DNA from 2 places in the Dehalobacter sp. DCA genome. Region 1 is predicted to be linked to the other one. Evidence: a T-box and tRNA genes for the amino acid it is inferred to sense, from the RefSeq annotation. Region 1 holds a T-box; the other holds one or more tRNA genes.

Region 1 (8,126 bases):
TCCCTCAGTACAAAACATTCGAGGGTTTTCTCAGCCGGATCGACCAGCCAGTAATGTGGGATTTTGGTCTTTTGGTAAATCTGCAGCTTCTGCAGACGATCTTTGCGCCTGCTGGATGGGGAAATGATTTCAACCACGATTGTTGGCTGGCCATTGATACGGGCTTCTTTGATGATCTGTCTTTGCTGCCCGGAAACGTAAAAAATGTCGGGCTGGACCACGTTGATATCTAATAATGTTACATCAAGAGGTGCCACAAATACTTCGCCTTCGGGATCATTTCCCCGAAAATAATCTTCAAGAATCCATGTTAACCGAAGCAAAACACGTTGATGGCTGACATTTGGAGCAGGCTCTTTCACCATAATGCCATCGAGAATCTCGATGCGGTAACCGGGTTCATCCGGTATTTTCAGATAGTCTTCGTAAGTCAGCTTCCTGGAAGATTCTGCAGTGTATTTGTTTGATCTTTCCTGCACGGAAGAGGCGGTATTTGTGAGTGCGTTAAGAACATCTGCCAGTATATAGCGGTACTGCTTGCCGCTCAACTCGATAAACGGTATTTTTTTCTCACGTGTATATTTCCAAATAGTCTCGGTTGAAAGATCGAGTGCTTCAGCCAGCGCCTGGGCAGTCATAAGCTCCTTATCCATCGACATATCATGATCACCTCAATCAAATTATACAAATTAAGACAACCAAAAACAACCAAAAACAACTAAAAATAATAAAAAATAACATACATTTAGAAAATAATAGTAAAAAAGCAAATAGTATCTTGTCGTCATCCTCAGCAAAATTCAAAAAAAATGCTGGTAACAGTCTGAAAAACTATTACCAGCATCATATCGGTTCAGGGTTGCGTATTTTTGGGGTTTAGCCCAACATTATACGATTGAGCCAAAGCATTTAGATCCGTTCGACCCTGACGCCGGTATCGTGGTCATTCAGGTTCACCTTAGTCAGGTCTGCGGTACTCGGTGTTTTTTCGATGCTTTCAGCGAGCGTTTCTATTTTGATGTATTCCTGATAGCTTTGAATCGCACTCGTGACTTGGTCATCCCCATCGAAATAGATCCGGATGCGGTCCATCATTTCAAAATCATTGCTCTTGCGCATCTGCTGGACTTTGGAAACGAGCTCTCTGGCCAGACCTTCATCGATAAGCTCTCTGGTCAGCGTGGTATCAAGAATAACGAACAGGTTGTTTTCCATTGTGACCGTGAACCCTTCTTTGGCGGAAATCGACACGATGACATAGTCCTTGACGATATCTAGCTGTTCTCCATCCACATCCACTGAGAACGATTCTCCAGCCTCCAGGGCAGCCGCAGCCGTTGAAGCCTCCAGGCTTTCCAGTGCTTTGCCAAGGAGTTTGATTTTCGAGCCGAAGACGGGTCCGGCAGTTTTGAAGTTAGGCTTCAGAATGAAATTCATGAAATCGCTTAAGTTATTCGCAAAAATAACTTCCTTTACATTGAGCTCTTCCTGAATCAGTGGAATTAAATCGGCGATCAGGACTTCATATTTCCCGTCAACTAGGATTTGCTGGATCGGCTGACGGACTTTGATCCTGACCTGTTCCCGGGCAGATCTGCCGAGGGTGACTAAATTCCTGACCAAATCCATTCTGTTTTCGACGTTCTCATCGATCATAGTCGAGACATATTCCGGATAATCTGCCAGGTGGACCGAAGTCTCACCGGTCAGGTTACGGTAGATTTCTTCCGCCAGATAAGGTGCGAACGGTGCTGAGATTTTGGCAATGCCGACCAGGATTTCATACGTGGTGTTATAGACGGCCTTCTTGTCGTCCGACAGGCCGGGATCCCAGAATCTGCGGCGGGAGCGCCGGATATACCAGTTGGAGAGGTCCTCGCTGACAAATTCCTGTATTTTTCGGACCGCTTTAGTCAGATCATAGACAGCGAGATTGGTTTCAACGTCATCGAGCAGGGCGTGATATTTGGAGAGGACCCACCTGTCGAGCTCCGGCCGCTTTTTGTATTCGATAAAGAAATCTCTCGGGTCGACCTCATCGGTATTCGCATAGAGCGCAAAAAAGGTATAGACGTTGCGGAGTGTCCCGAAGAACTTGCTCTGGACTTCCTTAAGGCCTTCGATGTCAAAGCGTTTAGGTGTCCAGGCCGGAGACACATAAAGCAAATACCATCTGAGCGTGTCGGCGCCGTACTGGTCAAACAGTTCAAACGGGTCTACCGTGTTGCCTTTGGATTTGGACATTTTCTGTCCCTGCTTATCTAAAACCAAATCATTGACCAGGACCCGCTTATACGGGGAACGGCCCATCACAAAGGTCGAGATCGCGAGCAGGGAGTAGAACCAGCCGCGGGTCTGATCGATCCCTTCACAGATAAAATCAGCCGGGAACAGTTCATGGAAGTTCTCTTTGTTTTCAAACGGATAATGATGCTGAGCATAAGGCATCGCGCCGCTGTCAAACCAGCAGTCGATCACTTCACTGACCCGGGCCATCGGTTTGCCGCACTTCTCACAGCGGATATGAACATCATCGACGTAAGGTCGGTGCAGTTCAATGGTTTCATCAATCTTTTCGATTGCTTTTTCCACAAGTTCTTTGCGGGAGCCGACTGAAGCGGTATGGCCGCATCCGCAACGCCAGATATTTAAAGGAGTCCCCCAGTAGCGGTTACGGGACAATGCCCAGTCATTAACATTTTCAAGCCAGTTGCCAAAACGTTTTTCACCGACAAAGTCGGGATACCATTCGACTGTTTTGTTATTTGCGACAAGCTGATCTTTTAGTTTGGTCATCGCAATGTACCAGCTTGGTTTGGCGTAGTACAGCAGAGGGGTCTGACAGCGCCAGCAGTGCGGGTAATTATGCTCCATTTTTTCCTTTTTAAACAGTTTGCCCTCGGCATGCAGCCACTTGATGATATCCAGGTCGGCATCCATCACAAAGCTATCCTTCCAAGGCGTTGCGATAAATTTGCCCGATTCGTCCACCGGTTGAAAAACCGGCAGGTTGTAGCGCTTTCCGGTGTTATAATCGTCTTCACCAAAAGCGGGTGCGGTATGGACGATCCCGGTACCGTCCTCTGTCGTGACATAATCGGCAGTCGTCACAAAAAAAGCTTTTTTGTCGGTGGTTAAGAACGGCATCAGCTGCTCATACTCCATATATTCAAGCTCAGTGCCTTTTAATTCCTGCAGGACTTCATAATCGTCGCCGAGTACTTTCGGTGCGAGCGTCTTTGATAAATAATAAATCTCATCATTGCTGCGGACTTTGACGTAGGTCTCAGCCGGGCTGACTGTGAGTGCCGCATTGGAGGGCAGGGTCCATGGTGTGGTCGTCCAGGCCAGGAAATACTCGTCAACTCCTTTGCGCTTAAATTTGGCGATGACGGTATTTGTTTTGATTTCTTTATAGCCCAGCGCGACTTCATGGGAAGCAAGTCCGGTTCCGCATCTGGAACAGTACGGAAGAATCTTGTGACCTTCGTACATGTAGCCTTCTTTGAAGAATTTGTCCAGAATCCACCAGACGCTTTCAATATAATTGTTATCCAGGGTAATATAAGGATGATCCAGATCAATCGAATAACCCATCCGGATCGTCATCTCGCGCCACTGTTTTTCATACGTAAACACAGAGTCGCGGCATTTTTCATTGAACTGGGCGATCCCATACGCTTCTATACCTTGTTTGTCGGAAAGATTCAGCTGTTTTTCAACTTCGATTTCCACCGGCAGTCCGTGCGTATCCCATCCGGCCTTCCGTTTGACCTGAAAACCTTTCATGTTCTGATACCGGCAGACGGAATCCTTCAGGGTTCTCGCCATGACATGGTGAATACCCGGCTTGCCGTTGGCTGTAGGCGGACCCTCATAAAACACGAACGGTTCCGCGCCTTCGCGGTTTTCGATTGTCTTCTGCAGAATATCAATCGAATCCCAGTAATCTGATATTTGTTTTTCCCGTCCAGCAACGGGGTTTTCAGCTAAAGATTTAAATTTTTTCATAGAGATTCTCCTTTATCAATTCATTAATGACTGTTAGTTCCTCGTCAACTAATTCCTCGTCAACCCTCAAGTTATCATATGAAAAAAGTAAAAATCCCTAAGTATAAATAACTTAGGGACGACTAAACCGCGGTACCACCCTGATTATATGTCTGAGGTACATGAAATTACGTCAAACACATCACTCTTACCCGTTAACGCAGGGCAGGCGAAACTTCTTACTGGAACCCTGTTAATTGATCACTTGACAGTGACAAGGTACATATTTCTGAAGTTCAGCTCCCGGGTGATTTTCACTTGAAAGTCGGACGCAATCTCTCAGCATTCGATTGCTTTCTGTGGACTTCCTTTTAAGCTACTGTCCCATTCCTTGCTGTTTGATACTTAAATTGTCTTCAAATTATATCTATTATATGACATCTCATGCAAAAATGCCAAGTACATCTTAAAAATTCTGTTGTTGATCTGCGATAATGTCATAGTATAATTCTTCAAGGAAAATGTCATCCCCTCACAAAACAGATATAATGGGAGAATGAAATTAGAAATGAGCAAGCAAGAAGCAAGAAAAGTAACCATTATCGAAGAATTATTGGCAGGCCATTTATTAAACAAACAAGCAGCAGGGCTTCTAAATCTCAGCGTCAGACAAGTACAGCGGTTGAAAGTGGAGGCCACCGCCAATGGGGTCATGAGCATTCTGCATAAAAACAGAGGACGTAAGCCTGCTAATGCCTTAGATCCAAAGTTAGCCTTGAACATCATTGAGATTTACGAAAAGGAATTGATCAACTATAACTTTTGCCATGCTACCGATGTTCTCGCTGAAGACAAGGGGATATTTGTCTCTGTCAGCACTGTTTCAAGACATCTAAAAGCCAGTGGTATTCGATCCCCAAAGGCCAAACGAAGACCGAAGAAACATCGGTCAAGAAATGCCCGTAAACGTGAAGGAGAACTCGTTCAGATGGATGCTTCCAGTTATGATTGGCTGGGCAATGACTCCTACCTGCACCTTCATGGTGCTGTAGATGATGCCACAGGTCGTATTCTAGCTCTTCATTTCGAAAAGGAAGAAACCTTTGAAGGGTATTGTGAGTTGATGTTTCAGATGAATCAAGACGGCCATTTGCCAAGGGAAATTTACACCGATGGTAGAACAGTCTTTGCTTATGACAGTAAAACAAAAAAGAAACTGACACTAGATGAAGAACTAACTGGTAAAGTCGAGCGTCAACCCCACTTCGCAAGAGCTCTCAGAGAAACCAAAATTCTACTTATCATTGCCAAGTCTGCACAAGCTAAAGGGGGGATTGAAAGGCTCTGGGAAACTTTGCAGGATCGTTTGCCTAAAGATATGAAGCGTAAAGGCATTAATTCAATTGAACAGGCTAATGAATTCCTGAGGCAATATATTCCCTATTACAACCGCAAATTCTCCGTCCAGGCTGCCAGCATGGAAAAGGCCTATTTGCCCAAACAGGATTTGGCTGCATTTCAGTTAACCTTTGCTATACATGAAACAAGAAAGCTTGATTCAGGCCTTTCCTTTTCTTATAGAGGTCAGAAATACCGGTTGCCAATTTCTAAGGATAATAAAGAAATCCCTGCATCCCCTCATGACACGATTACTGTAGCAACCAGTAAACATATCGGAATGCAGGTTCTTTTCAAGGGCCTTGTGATTAAACCAGAACCGCTTAATACTCAGCCTAAGGAAAGTATAATACATATCTCTCAGCCGGACAACTCTACTAATTGCCTACCTTCTGAGACTTTAATTAAACCTAAAAACAAAACTAATTCCCCTTGGTTTGGCTATACCGAAATTTTCTATTCCAAGAAACTTAGGGATGACATTTCTGCTGCACAGTTATCACCCTATCAGGGTGACATTATCGCAGACTATTGACAGTACATCTTAAAAATTCTGCACTGTATAAATTCAGCGTTAATGCAGGTGTAAAATATTAAGGATATTTCAATGTTCTAAGACAGGTTTGTCCTTCATATTCCTAATTATGGAAAGGAGGAGATTATCCTGTTTTTTTGGAATACCCGTCTGAAAGCTGTTGGGGTCATACTACTCTTGGCGCTGCTTGTATTTTCTGTTTACTTTTGCATTTCCAACGATAGTTTTCAGTATACCATAAAAATATTGTCTGAAAAAAGTTTTCCGTTTGAGCTTATACTTCTGGAAGGCGCCCCGGGGATGTCTTATCCACAACGAACCTATATCAGTGATACACGGAATGCTGCTACAGGGATCGGAATGTATTTGCTGACCGGAGTCAACATATCCGACGCTCGGACGTATTTTTTAAGTTTCTATGCACCTCCTTCCGAAGGGCCAACCTGGCTGGGATGGGCCTATTATCCCAATGATCCTGAAATGGAGGGACCGCTGCTCGAACCCCTCGATAATCCGTTTTATCATGATCCTGAACCGGTTAAAAGTGCGCAGGATGTCCTGGTAGGCATCTATCACACCCACAGTGCAGAGTCCTATTTGGGAGATGGCGGTGCAGACCGGTCAGCTGGAGGTGAAAACGGAGATATTGTGGAGATTGGACAGCTATTGACTGAAAAATTGAACCAGGCAGGGATCAATACGGCACATTCCGAGGAGGTTAATGATGCGGTCTATATCCAGGCCTACAATCATTCCTATCTCGCAGCAAAAAAAATGCTCGAGAAAAACCCAACAACCCGTTTGCTGATCGATCTTCACCGGGACGGACTTCCTTCCCAGGTGGGCAAAGATACTGCAAAGATTAACGGACAGGAGTGTGCCAGAGTCATGATTGTGATCGGTCAGAAAAATCAAAACTGGGAAAAGAACGATGCAATTGCGCGTGAAATTATTAAGATTGCGGAGAAAAAATACCCGGGACTGTTTTTCCCAAAAATCCGCTATGCCTCAGAAGCACGCTATAACCAGTATCTCACGGACGGAGCCATCCTGCTGGAAATTGGCAGTCAGCTAAACACGTTGGAGGAAGCACAGGCTGCAGCCGGACCCATAGCCGAAGTATTGAAGGAATATCTCGGTAAATGATATAATTTGCAGTAAGTGCATTTCTTTGTATATAGAAAGGTCCTTCAGCATCATTATGACAAACAATCAAAAAATGATGAAAGCGGCAGGCTTCATGATGGCTGCCAACCTTGTTTCCAGGCTTCTCGGTTTTGTCAGGGAGTCCCTGATGGCCGGACTGTTCGGAAAAACGGCAGCTACTGACGCGTATAATACGGCCTTTATCCTTCCGGACCTGCTTTACTGGCTGTTGGTCGGAGGCGTCTTAAGCGCTGCCTTTATCCCTGTCCTGTCCGAATATATTGCCAAAGGCAGGGAAAAAGAAGGATGGAAAGTCGTGAGCTCGGTAACCAATGCGACATTTCTGCTGCTCTGTATCCTGGTTATCGCGGGCATGCTGCTGACTCCGAAGTTTATTGAGCTGCAGGTGCCCGGATTTAGTCCGGCGAATAAGGAACTTACCATCTATCTTACCCGTATCCTGCTGCTGCAGCCGGTCATTCTGGCTTTGAGCGGGATTACGATGGGCATCCTGAACTCATACAAAATATTTTGGCCATCCGCGCTGGGGACGGTTCTTTATAATGCCAGTGTCATCCTATTTGGGGCGCTTTTTGCTAATTCCGGTGAAGCCCGGAGTATCTCCGGTTTTGCGTTTGGGGTCGTGATCGGCGCTGCGGTAAATTTTCTTGTCCAGGTTCCTTCCCTGCGCAGAGTTGGCTTCCGCTATTATCCAATGATCGATCTGAAACATCCCGGGGTCCGGAAGATCATGGTCTTGGCTGTCCCGATGATTATCATGTACACCTTGAATCAATTTCAGGTCATTGTGAATTCCAACCTCGGTTCTGCGCTTGATCCGGGAAGCTTGACTGCGGTCTGGTACTCTTACCGTCTTTTCCAAGTCCCGGTCGGCATCTTCGCGCTGGCCATCGGTGTCGCTGTTTTTCCGACCTTAACAGAGCAGGCTGCTCTGAAAAAGGCCAAAGATTTTCTCGAGACGATCTCGAGTGCAATTCGGCTGATTATCTTTATTACGGTTCCGATATCGATTGGGATGGTCGTTCTGCGCTTTCCT
Region 2 (8,126 bases), 530 kb from region 1:
GTCAGGAAGAATTAAAGATGATGCTGAATATGGTAAGACCGCAGTATTTTGTGCCTGTGCACGGTGAGTACCGCATGCTGATCAAGCATGGTCAGATTGCCGAACAGCTTGGCATTCCGCACAAAAATATTTTTATTGCCGAAAATGGAAGTGTCATTGAGTTCACCAGAAATGGAGCAGGTATCGCTGGAAAAGTGCCATCCGGCAGAATTTTAGTGGACGGACTTGGCGTAGGGGACGTCGGCAATATTGTGCTGCGCGACCGCAAACAGCTGTCTCAGGACGGTATTCTAATCGTAGTCATTGCGCTGAGCCGTTCCACCAATGAAATTGTTGCCGGGCCTGATATTGTGACCAGGGGATTCGTCTATGTCAGAGAATCCGAGACGATGCTGGATGAGGCCAAAGAGAAAATCAGACAGACCACCGAACGCTGCCTCGAGAACGGTATTATTGAATGGGTCACACTCAAAAATCAGATTAAAGACGTTCTAGGCAAGCATCTGTACGAAAAAACGAAAAGAAAACCGGTCATCCTGCCAATTATTCAGGAAGTGAAATAAGTTCAACAAGTTCGAACATTTTTTTCCTAAACGGGTTGACAATGTTTTCGCATTTAGCTATACTATCAAATGTTCTCGCAATTTTGGCCCGTTGGTCAAGCGGCCTAAGACACCGCCCTTTCACGGCGGTAACACGGGTTCGAATCCCGTACGGGTCACCATTTAAAATCCGACGTTCGTGGTTTTTCCCCGAACATCAGATAAGGGCGATTAGCTCAGCTGGGAGAGCGCCTGCCTTACAAGCAGGATGTCGGCAGTTCGATCCTGTCATCGCCCACCAAACTCGAAGTTCGAAGTTCGAGGCGCGAAGTTCGAAAAAGCATATTAAGATATTGCTTGAAGAGCGGAAGGTACGAACTGAACATCGGGAAACTTACTGCAGAGGAATACGAAGGTTCGAATATCGAATATCGAATATCGAACGTCGTGCCTCGAATATCGAATTGGCCCCGTAGCTTAGTGGTTTAAAGCGCCTGCCTGTCACGCAGGAGATCGTCGGTTCAAATCCGATCGGGGTCGCCATTATTCATCAGGTTCTGAATTCATCCTGAAACCGATGGGGTGTCGCCAAGCGGTAAGGCACCAGACTTTGACTCTGGCATTCGTTGGTTCAAATCCAGCCACCCCAGCCAGACGGGTCATTAGCTCAGCTGGTAGAGCACCTGACTCTTAATCAGGGTGTCCAGGGTTCGAGCCCCTGATGGCCCACCATCAAATCAATATTATTTCCGAGCCATTAGCTCAGTCGGTAGAGCATCTGACTTTTAATCAGGGTGTCCCGCGTTCGAGTCGCGGATGGCTCACCATCTATCATGCGGGTGTAACTCAGTGGTAGAGTGTCACCTTGCCAAGGTGAAAGTCGCGAGTTCGAATCTCGTCACCCGCTCCAAAAAAATATGCGCTCGTAGCTCAGCTGGATAGAGCGTCTGACTACGAATCAGAAGGCCGGGGGTTCGAATCCCTCCGAGCGCACCATCTTTCAAAGGCATTCGCCGTTATAGCTCAGTAGGTAGAGCGTATCCTTGGTAAGGATAAGGTCACCGGTTCAATCCCGGTTAACGGCTCCAGTTTTATGCGGGAGTGGCGGAATTGGCAGACGCGCACGTTTGAGGGGCGTGTGGTTAACACCGTGCGGGTTCAAGTCCCGCCTTCCGCACCAATTATGAAGCTTTCATCGGAAGAAGGGCCTTGAACGGCCGTAAAGAAAATGCGACCTATGGAAGCATTTTTAGGCCCGGCGTGATAGCGTGCTGAAAGCACGCGGCGCAAGTCCCGCCTTCCGCACCAATCAGTAGTTTACGGAGAAGTACTCAAGTGGCTGAAGAGGACGGTTTGCTAAACCGTTAGAGTGGGTAACTGCTGCGAGGGTTCAAATCCCTCCTTCTCCGCCAGCATATTCCTCGATAGCTCAACGGTAGAGCAATCGGCTGTTAACCGATAGGTTGCTGGTTCGAATCCAGCTCGGGGAGCCATGGCAGGGTAGCCAAGTGGTCTAAGGCAAGCGGTTCATACCCGCTCATCCGAGGGTTCAAATCCCCCCCCTGCTACCAAACATGCGGGTGTAACTCAATGGTAGAGTGCCAGCCTTCCAAGCTGGTTACGTGGGTTCGATTCCCATCACCCGCTCCAAAGAAAATAAGGGGCTGTATCACAACTTAGCCCCAAGCGAAAGACGTCAATTTAAAAAAATGGCGTCTTTTCTTTTTGGGGTAGTGCAGACTCGCACAGTCCACCGCTCCCCCGTTCTCGCAGCTAAAAACAGAAACCCTCGCTAACATGCCAAAACCCCGCTGTTTACTGCAAGTTAACCGTTGGCATGTTTTAACGCTGCGGATTTCTGTTTTTTAACGCTGCTGCCACTAACGTCCGCTTGTGAATCTGTGCAAGTCTGCAATATTTGAAGAAATCAGCAGATATAGGGAGATATTTTTGACGTGAATGTGGTATAATGTCTATGGATATAAATATTGCCATATTTGGAGGTATTTGAATGTCTAAGAAAGGGCAGAAAGTACATACCAAGAAAGTATTTAAACCTTATGTGCAGGAACAACAAACACTGCCGTTAAGCATCGACAGCCTGATTCCTCAAAACCATGTCGTCCGAGTTGTGAATCGTGCTATCGATCGCATGAATCTCGAACCCTTGTTTGCCAAATATCCTGGAGGCGGCCGTTCCAGCTTTCACCCTGTCATGATGACCAAGTTATTGGTTTATGCGTATACGGACAGGGTTTTTTCATGCCGCCGGATAGCAAAAGCGGCCCGTGAAAATATTATGTATATGTGGCTGTGCGGCGGCAATCAGCCGGATTTCATGTCAGTTAACCGCTTCCGGAGTGAACGGATGAAAGAGGTTATTCTAGAAGTATTTGCTGAAGTTATTGAACTCTTAGTCAAAGAAAAATACATCAAGCTGGAAAATTATTTTTTAGACGGGACAAAAATTGAGGCCAATGCCAATAAATACAGTTGGGTATGGGGCAAATCCACGAAGCGCTATAAAGAAGCGTTAAGGGAGAAATGCCGGGAATTATTTAAAGAAATCGATCAGATCAATGAAGAAGAAAATGCGGAATACGGCGACAGTGATTTAGAAGAGCTAGGCAATGGCAAGCCCATTGACTCAGAGGCTATTGAAGAAGCCGTAAGGAAAATTGACGAGAGACTGGCTAAGAAATCGGAAGAAGAGACAGTAGATGCTGAAACCAAAAAGTTAAAGAAAACAAGAAACACCCTTACGAAAGATTATCTGCCAAGAATGCAGAAATATGAACAGCAAGAACTGATCCTGGAAGAAAGAAACAGTTACTCCAAGACAGATCACGATGCCACCTTTATGCGAATGAAAGAAGACCATATGAAAAACGGTCAGTTAAAGCCAGGTTACAATGTCCAGATCGGGACGGAGAACCAGTTTGTGGTCGGTTACAGTGTTCATCAGAGACCGGGCGATACCAGCTGTATGAAGGATCACCTGGAAGAATTAAAAACGCTCCTGCATGGGGAATTACCAAAGAATATTATTGCCGATGCCGGCTATGGCAGCGAAGAAAATTACGACTATCTGCAGGAGAAAAAGCTTGTGTCTTATGTCAAATATAATACCTTCCACAAAGAAGCCAGTAAGAAATGGAAAGAAGACATAACGAAACCACAGAACTTCACCTATGACCATGAAAATGATGAATATATCTGCGGTTATGGGAGAACACTCATTTTCTTATACGAGCGGCACCAAAAAAGTGACAATGGCTATAGGAGTTTGATCCGAATCTATGAATGCCTGAATTGTTCCGGTGTCCTCATCGGAACCAGTGCGTGAAGTCATCCGATCCATACGCTAACAGAAGAATATATGTCAATCGCAAACTGAATGCCTATAAAGAACAGGCCCGCAGGAATTTGTGTTCAGAAGAAGGTTTGCGCATGAGGAGCTTGAGGCCGGTCGAGGTTGAAAGCGTCTTTGGAGACATTAAAGGGAATCACGGTATGCGAAGATTCCTGTTAAAAGGGCTAGAAAAGGTTAAAATTGAGTGGGGATTACATTGCATCGCTCATAATATGAGAAAAATGGCGTTGATCACTGGATAGGAAACTAAATTTTAAAAAAATTCACCATAAAAAGTGAGGGGGCGCAACCGAAACCTAAAGTTTCGTTACGCCCCCTTCTATTTATGAGGCGATGGGAATCGAACGGGTAGCGCTGTTCCTTGCCATCCATGGCATCACGGCATTAGGCCATCCGTGGCCGTCAAATGCGACCTATGGAAGCATTTTTCCACCCCGGCGTGATAGCGAGCGAATTGGCAGAGGCCAATTAGTGAAGCGGAGCGATTCCCATCACCTGCGGAGTTGAGGTATGAAGTAATAGATAAGAGTGAAGAGAACTACCAGAAGTATAACTTGTCAAGATTTTGTCAATGACAAATTAAAGAAAAAACTTACAATTTATACTATTTGGTAGTATAATAAAATTGTATAATTATTTCTAAAAATGAAATATAAGAGTTATGAAAGAATGTAAAAAATATGTAAAATAAATGTAAAAAAAATGTAAAATTGACATAAAGGAAGTGAAATAATGCCCTTATATTCGTATGTCGCCAAAGACTTTTCCGGCCAGAGAACGACAGGCGTTTTGGAAGCCGACAGTATTCAGAACTTTTACCGGCAGCTCAAAGAGCAACAGCTTTTCTGTATCGAAGTCAATGAAAAACGGCAAAATGTCCAAAAGGCGATCAGTAAGGACAAGCCGATCAAGTTGAAAGTCAAAGATCTTGTCGTATTCTGCAATCAGTTTCATGCGCTGTTAACAGCCGGTGTAACGGTCATTAAAGCCCTCGATGTCATTTACCAGCAGACAGAAAGCAAAAAGCTTAAAGCTGTAGTCCTCAGAGTCTATGAAGCAGTACAAAAAGGGGACATGCTTTCCGAAGCTATGCGCAAGCAGGGGCAGGCATTTCCTGAAATCCTGATTAATATGATTGAGTCCGGTGAGGCTAGCGGTAAGCTCGATCTCGTACTGAATAAGATGACTGATCATTTTGAAAAGGAACGAAAGCTTCGGACAAAAATGATTTCTTCCATGACATACCCGGCCATCTTAACCGGCGTAATGATCATTGTGGTTATTATATTGATGACTTTTGTGCTGCCGACGTTTACCGCCATGTTTGAATCTACCGGCACAACCCTGCCGTTGACAACCAGAATCCTTATGGGAATCAGTAACTTTATGAGGTCTTATTGGTACATTTTAATTATTGTGATTGCAGCGGTTGTTTTTGCAACAAGACAATACATTAAGACCGATTCTGGAAGACTGAAATGGGATGGAATGAAACTGAAAATCCCTGTTGTAAAGTCGACTTCCATCAAGATCATGTCCGCCAGGATGGCCCGTACCCTTTCCACGCTGTTAAGCAGCGGGATTCCTTTGCTGAACTGTATAGAAATCACCGCGAAAGTGCTTGGGAATAAAGTAGTCAGTGACGGTCTGTTAGCTGCCAAAGAGGATATGAGCAAAGGAGCGACAATCTCGCAGTCCATCCGCAAGATCGGGGTGTTTCCGCCGATGATTTATTCCATGATCAGCATCGGCGAGGAATCCGGCTCACTGGAGAGTATTTTGGAAAGAACGTCTGCCTATTATGACGAGGAAGCTGATGTGGCAATTCAGCGTATGCTGGCGCTGTTTGAACCGGCCTTGATCGTTGTGATGGCGGTCGTGATCGGCTTTATTGTTCTGTCGATTGTTTCGGCGATGTATGGCGCCTATCAGAATATTTAAGTAAATTTTACATAAGAGGGGGAATATACTTGACTGCTGCATATCTGTCCTTTGATCTTGGAACAAGAAATATTCACGCTGTTGTCGGCCAGACGGAAGGAAATACTGTCAGAATACTGCGAAGTGCCAGCATCGGGCTTCCGAAAGGCGTACTCTCTGACGGTTTGATTACGAATAAAGAAGTACTGACCTCAGCCATGCAGGAAGTGCTTGCTTCTCTGAATACTTCCACTAAAGATGCCCTGATCACGTTTAACTCCAACAGCGTGATTATTCGTGAATTTGAGGTTCCTTCAGGAAATGAGCAAGAACTCGAAGCAATGATTAAGAATGAAATTATTCAATTTTTCGGTATGACGGATACCGATCTGGTCGAGTACCGCAAGATCGGTGAGACAGAGACCGGCGGAATGAAAAAAGTCAAGGTACGGGCAGCGGTCATGAATAAGGAAATAGCGCATGCGTATTACGACCTTCTTGATAGCCTTAAGCTGAAACCAGTCGCCCTGGACATTCACGCGAATGTTATTTCTAAAATTTTCAACGAACAGACTGCGATTAACAACGATTTGTCGAACAACTATATCATTTTAGATATTGGATATTCCGGGACGATGATCTATCTGATCTCTCAGGGCAGCCTGAATTTCTTCCGCTCAATCAGCTTCGGTGGAAAAGCGGTGGACCGCCTGCTTGCAGGCCTATTTGCCTTATCCGAAGAGAAGGCTGAAGAAAAGAAACTGGAGTTTCTTTCCGATAAACAAGAGCGCATTGCTTCGGAAGCAGGCGTAACGGAGAGAACCGAGAACAGATCCCTTGCCGTAAAAAAGAAAGGCCATACATTTGTGATTAAAAAGAAAGGTCTAACCGAAAATATGGAAGAACCTGTTTCCGATTCAGCTGAGAACACGGTTGAAGGGATTCGGCCCATAGAACAAGGAAAAGTTTTTACTAAAGAGGAAGCACTAGCCGCTGTGAAACCGCTTTACGGAGAACTGCTCGAAGAAATCCGAAAGGTTATGCAGTTTTTTGCGAACAGGAGCGGCTCTAAGGATTTGAGCCAAATCTACCTGATCGGTGGAGGAGCCAGTCTTACAGGAATACCAGAGTACCTGTCACAGGGGCTCGGTTTGAAAGTTGACCGGCTTCAGATGATCAGTAACATTCAGTATATTGACCATGAACAGGCACCCGGAGACTATGTTAATGCCTCCGCTGCGCTGATCAGGCTTTGAGAGCAGGTGACTAAAATGAATGATTTTAACTTTTTTTCAACATTTGAAAAACAGAAACTGGCCCAGAAGAAAAAAATCAGAAGATCCTACGGAGCCATTCTCGGCGTAATTCTTGTTGTTGTACTGTTCTACGGCATTATGGGAGCAAGGATGCTCTATTGTTCTTACGCGATTAATAAAGGCGAGGCCTTTCTGAATGCTCCGGAAAACAAAGCGAAGCTGACAGACATTCAGGCCAAGAAAGCAGCAACCGAGAATTTAATCACCTATACGGTGCAAGTAAATCAGGCTAAACAAAAAATTACGCTGGCCACTAAAGTCAGCAGTGAATTCCTGAATACAATTCAAAAGACGATTCCGGCAGCAGTCAGCCTGAAATCTCTGGAAATCAAAGACTATCAAGTGATTTTGCAGGGCACTGTACCGGCATCGGCGACAGTGGCCGAGTTGGCCCATAACCTGGAGGCAACAGAACTTTTTTCCAGGGTGCAGGTACAGTTTATTCAGAGTGGTACAGAAACAGCCGCCTATGAATTTTCCATTCTGTGCGAATTGAAGGAGGTGGCTAAATAATGAAGCTGCAGAAACCAAACTTGCAGGGGAAAAAGATTGGGAGATTATCACTCGATGCCAAAATCACCGAGCGGGATAAAAAGCTGCTGATGGTTCTCGGGGTTGTGATTATCATCGCAATCAGCTACTATGTCCTTTACCTTCCGATGAGTGCCAGCCTTGAAAGTTTAACAGCCGATAAAGAAGTCATGAAACAAAAAGTAGCCGCAGCCAAAAGCGACCTGGAAAATGAACAAAGCATCGTCAAGGCCTATGAAACGCAATTAGCAAACGGAATGGAGGCTTCTGAATCCTTCTTCCCCGGCGTCTACCCGTATAAGGAGCAGTACGTGCTGCTCGTTGAGAAAATCGTGAAGGGAAGCGGCGCGACGTTGACGAATCTCGAGTTTTCTGACCCCGAAGTTAATGGGGTCGTGATGCCGGAGGACAACCGTTATCTGCTTCCGGCTTATTCCTTGCAGC

Evidence for each region. A T-box is a leader RNA that pairs with one kind of tRNA and senses whether it is charged. The one in region 1 lies ahead of ileS (isoleucine--tRNA ligase), so its partner is inferred to be a tRNA-Ile.
Region 2: it has a tRNA-Ile gene. The T-box ahead of ileS (isoleucine--tRNA ligase) is inferred to sense a tRNA for this amino acid. The anticodon was not compared.

The regions. Positions count from the first base shown of each region.
Region 1 is NC_018866.1:2,604,905-2,613,030, reverse strand. Features, by position in the region: gene DHBDCA_RS12600 (Uma2 family endonuclease) at 1-659, opposite strand, end outside; gene ileS (isoleucine--tRNA ligase) at 910-4,011, opposite strand; T-box leader at 4,123-4,391, opposite strand; gene DHBDCA_RS12590 (ISNCY family transposase) at 4,547-5,923, shown strand; gene DHBDCA_RS12585 (stage II sporulation protein P) at 6,224-7,069, shown strand; gene murJ (murein biosynthesis integral membrane protein MurJ) at 7,125-8,126, shown strand, end outside.
Region 2 is NC_018866.1:2,078,390-2,086,515, reverse strand. Features, by position in the region: gene DHBDCA_RS10130 (ribonuclease J) at 1-563, shown strand, start outside; tRNA gene DHBDCA_RS10125 (tRNA-Glu) at 649-724, shown strand; tRNA gene DHBDCA_RS10120 (tRNA-Val) at 768-843, shown strand; tRNA gene DHBDCA_RS10115 (tRNA-Asp) at 1,009-1,085, shown strand; tRNA gene DHBDCA_RS10110 (tRNA-Gln) at 1,121-1,195, shown strand; tRNA gene DHBDCA_RS10105 (tRNA-Lys) at 1,199-1,274, shown strand; tRNA gene DHBDCA_RS10100 (tRNA-Lys) at 1,294-1,369, shown strand; tRNA gene DHBDCA_RS10095 (tRNA-Gly) at 1,378-1,452, shown strand; tRNA gene DHBDCA_RS10090 (tRNA-Arg) at 1,462-1,538, shown strand; tRNA gene DHBDCA_RS10085 (tRNA-Thr) at 1,555-1,630, shown strand; tRNA gene DHBDCA_RS10080 (tRNA-Leu) at 1,638-1,722, shown strand; tRNA gene DHBDCA_RS10075 (tRNA-Ser) at 1,864-1,954, shown strand; tRNA gene DHBDCA_RS10070 (tRNA-Asn) at 1,961-2,035, shown strand; tRNA gene DHBDCA_RS10065 (tRNA-Ile) at 2,037-2,113, shown strand; tRNA gene DHBDCA_RS10060 (tRNA-Gly) at 2,119-2,192, shown strand; gene DHBDCA_RS10055 (IS1182 family transposase) at 2,554-3,888, shown strand; gene DHBDCA_RS15815 (transposase) at 3,846-4,157, shown strand; gene DHBDCA_RS10050 (type II secretion system F family protein) at 4,648-5,856, shown strand; gene pilM (type IV pilus assembly protein PilM) at 5,886-7,091, shown strand; gene DHBDCA_RS10040 (PilN domain-containing protein) at 7,107-7,664, shown strand; gene DHBDCA_RS10035 (type 4a pilus biogenesis protein PilO) at 7,664-8,126, shown strand, end outside.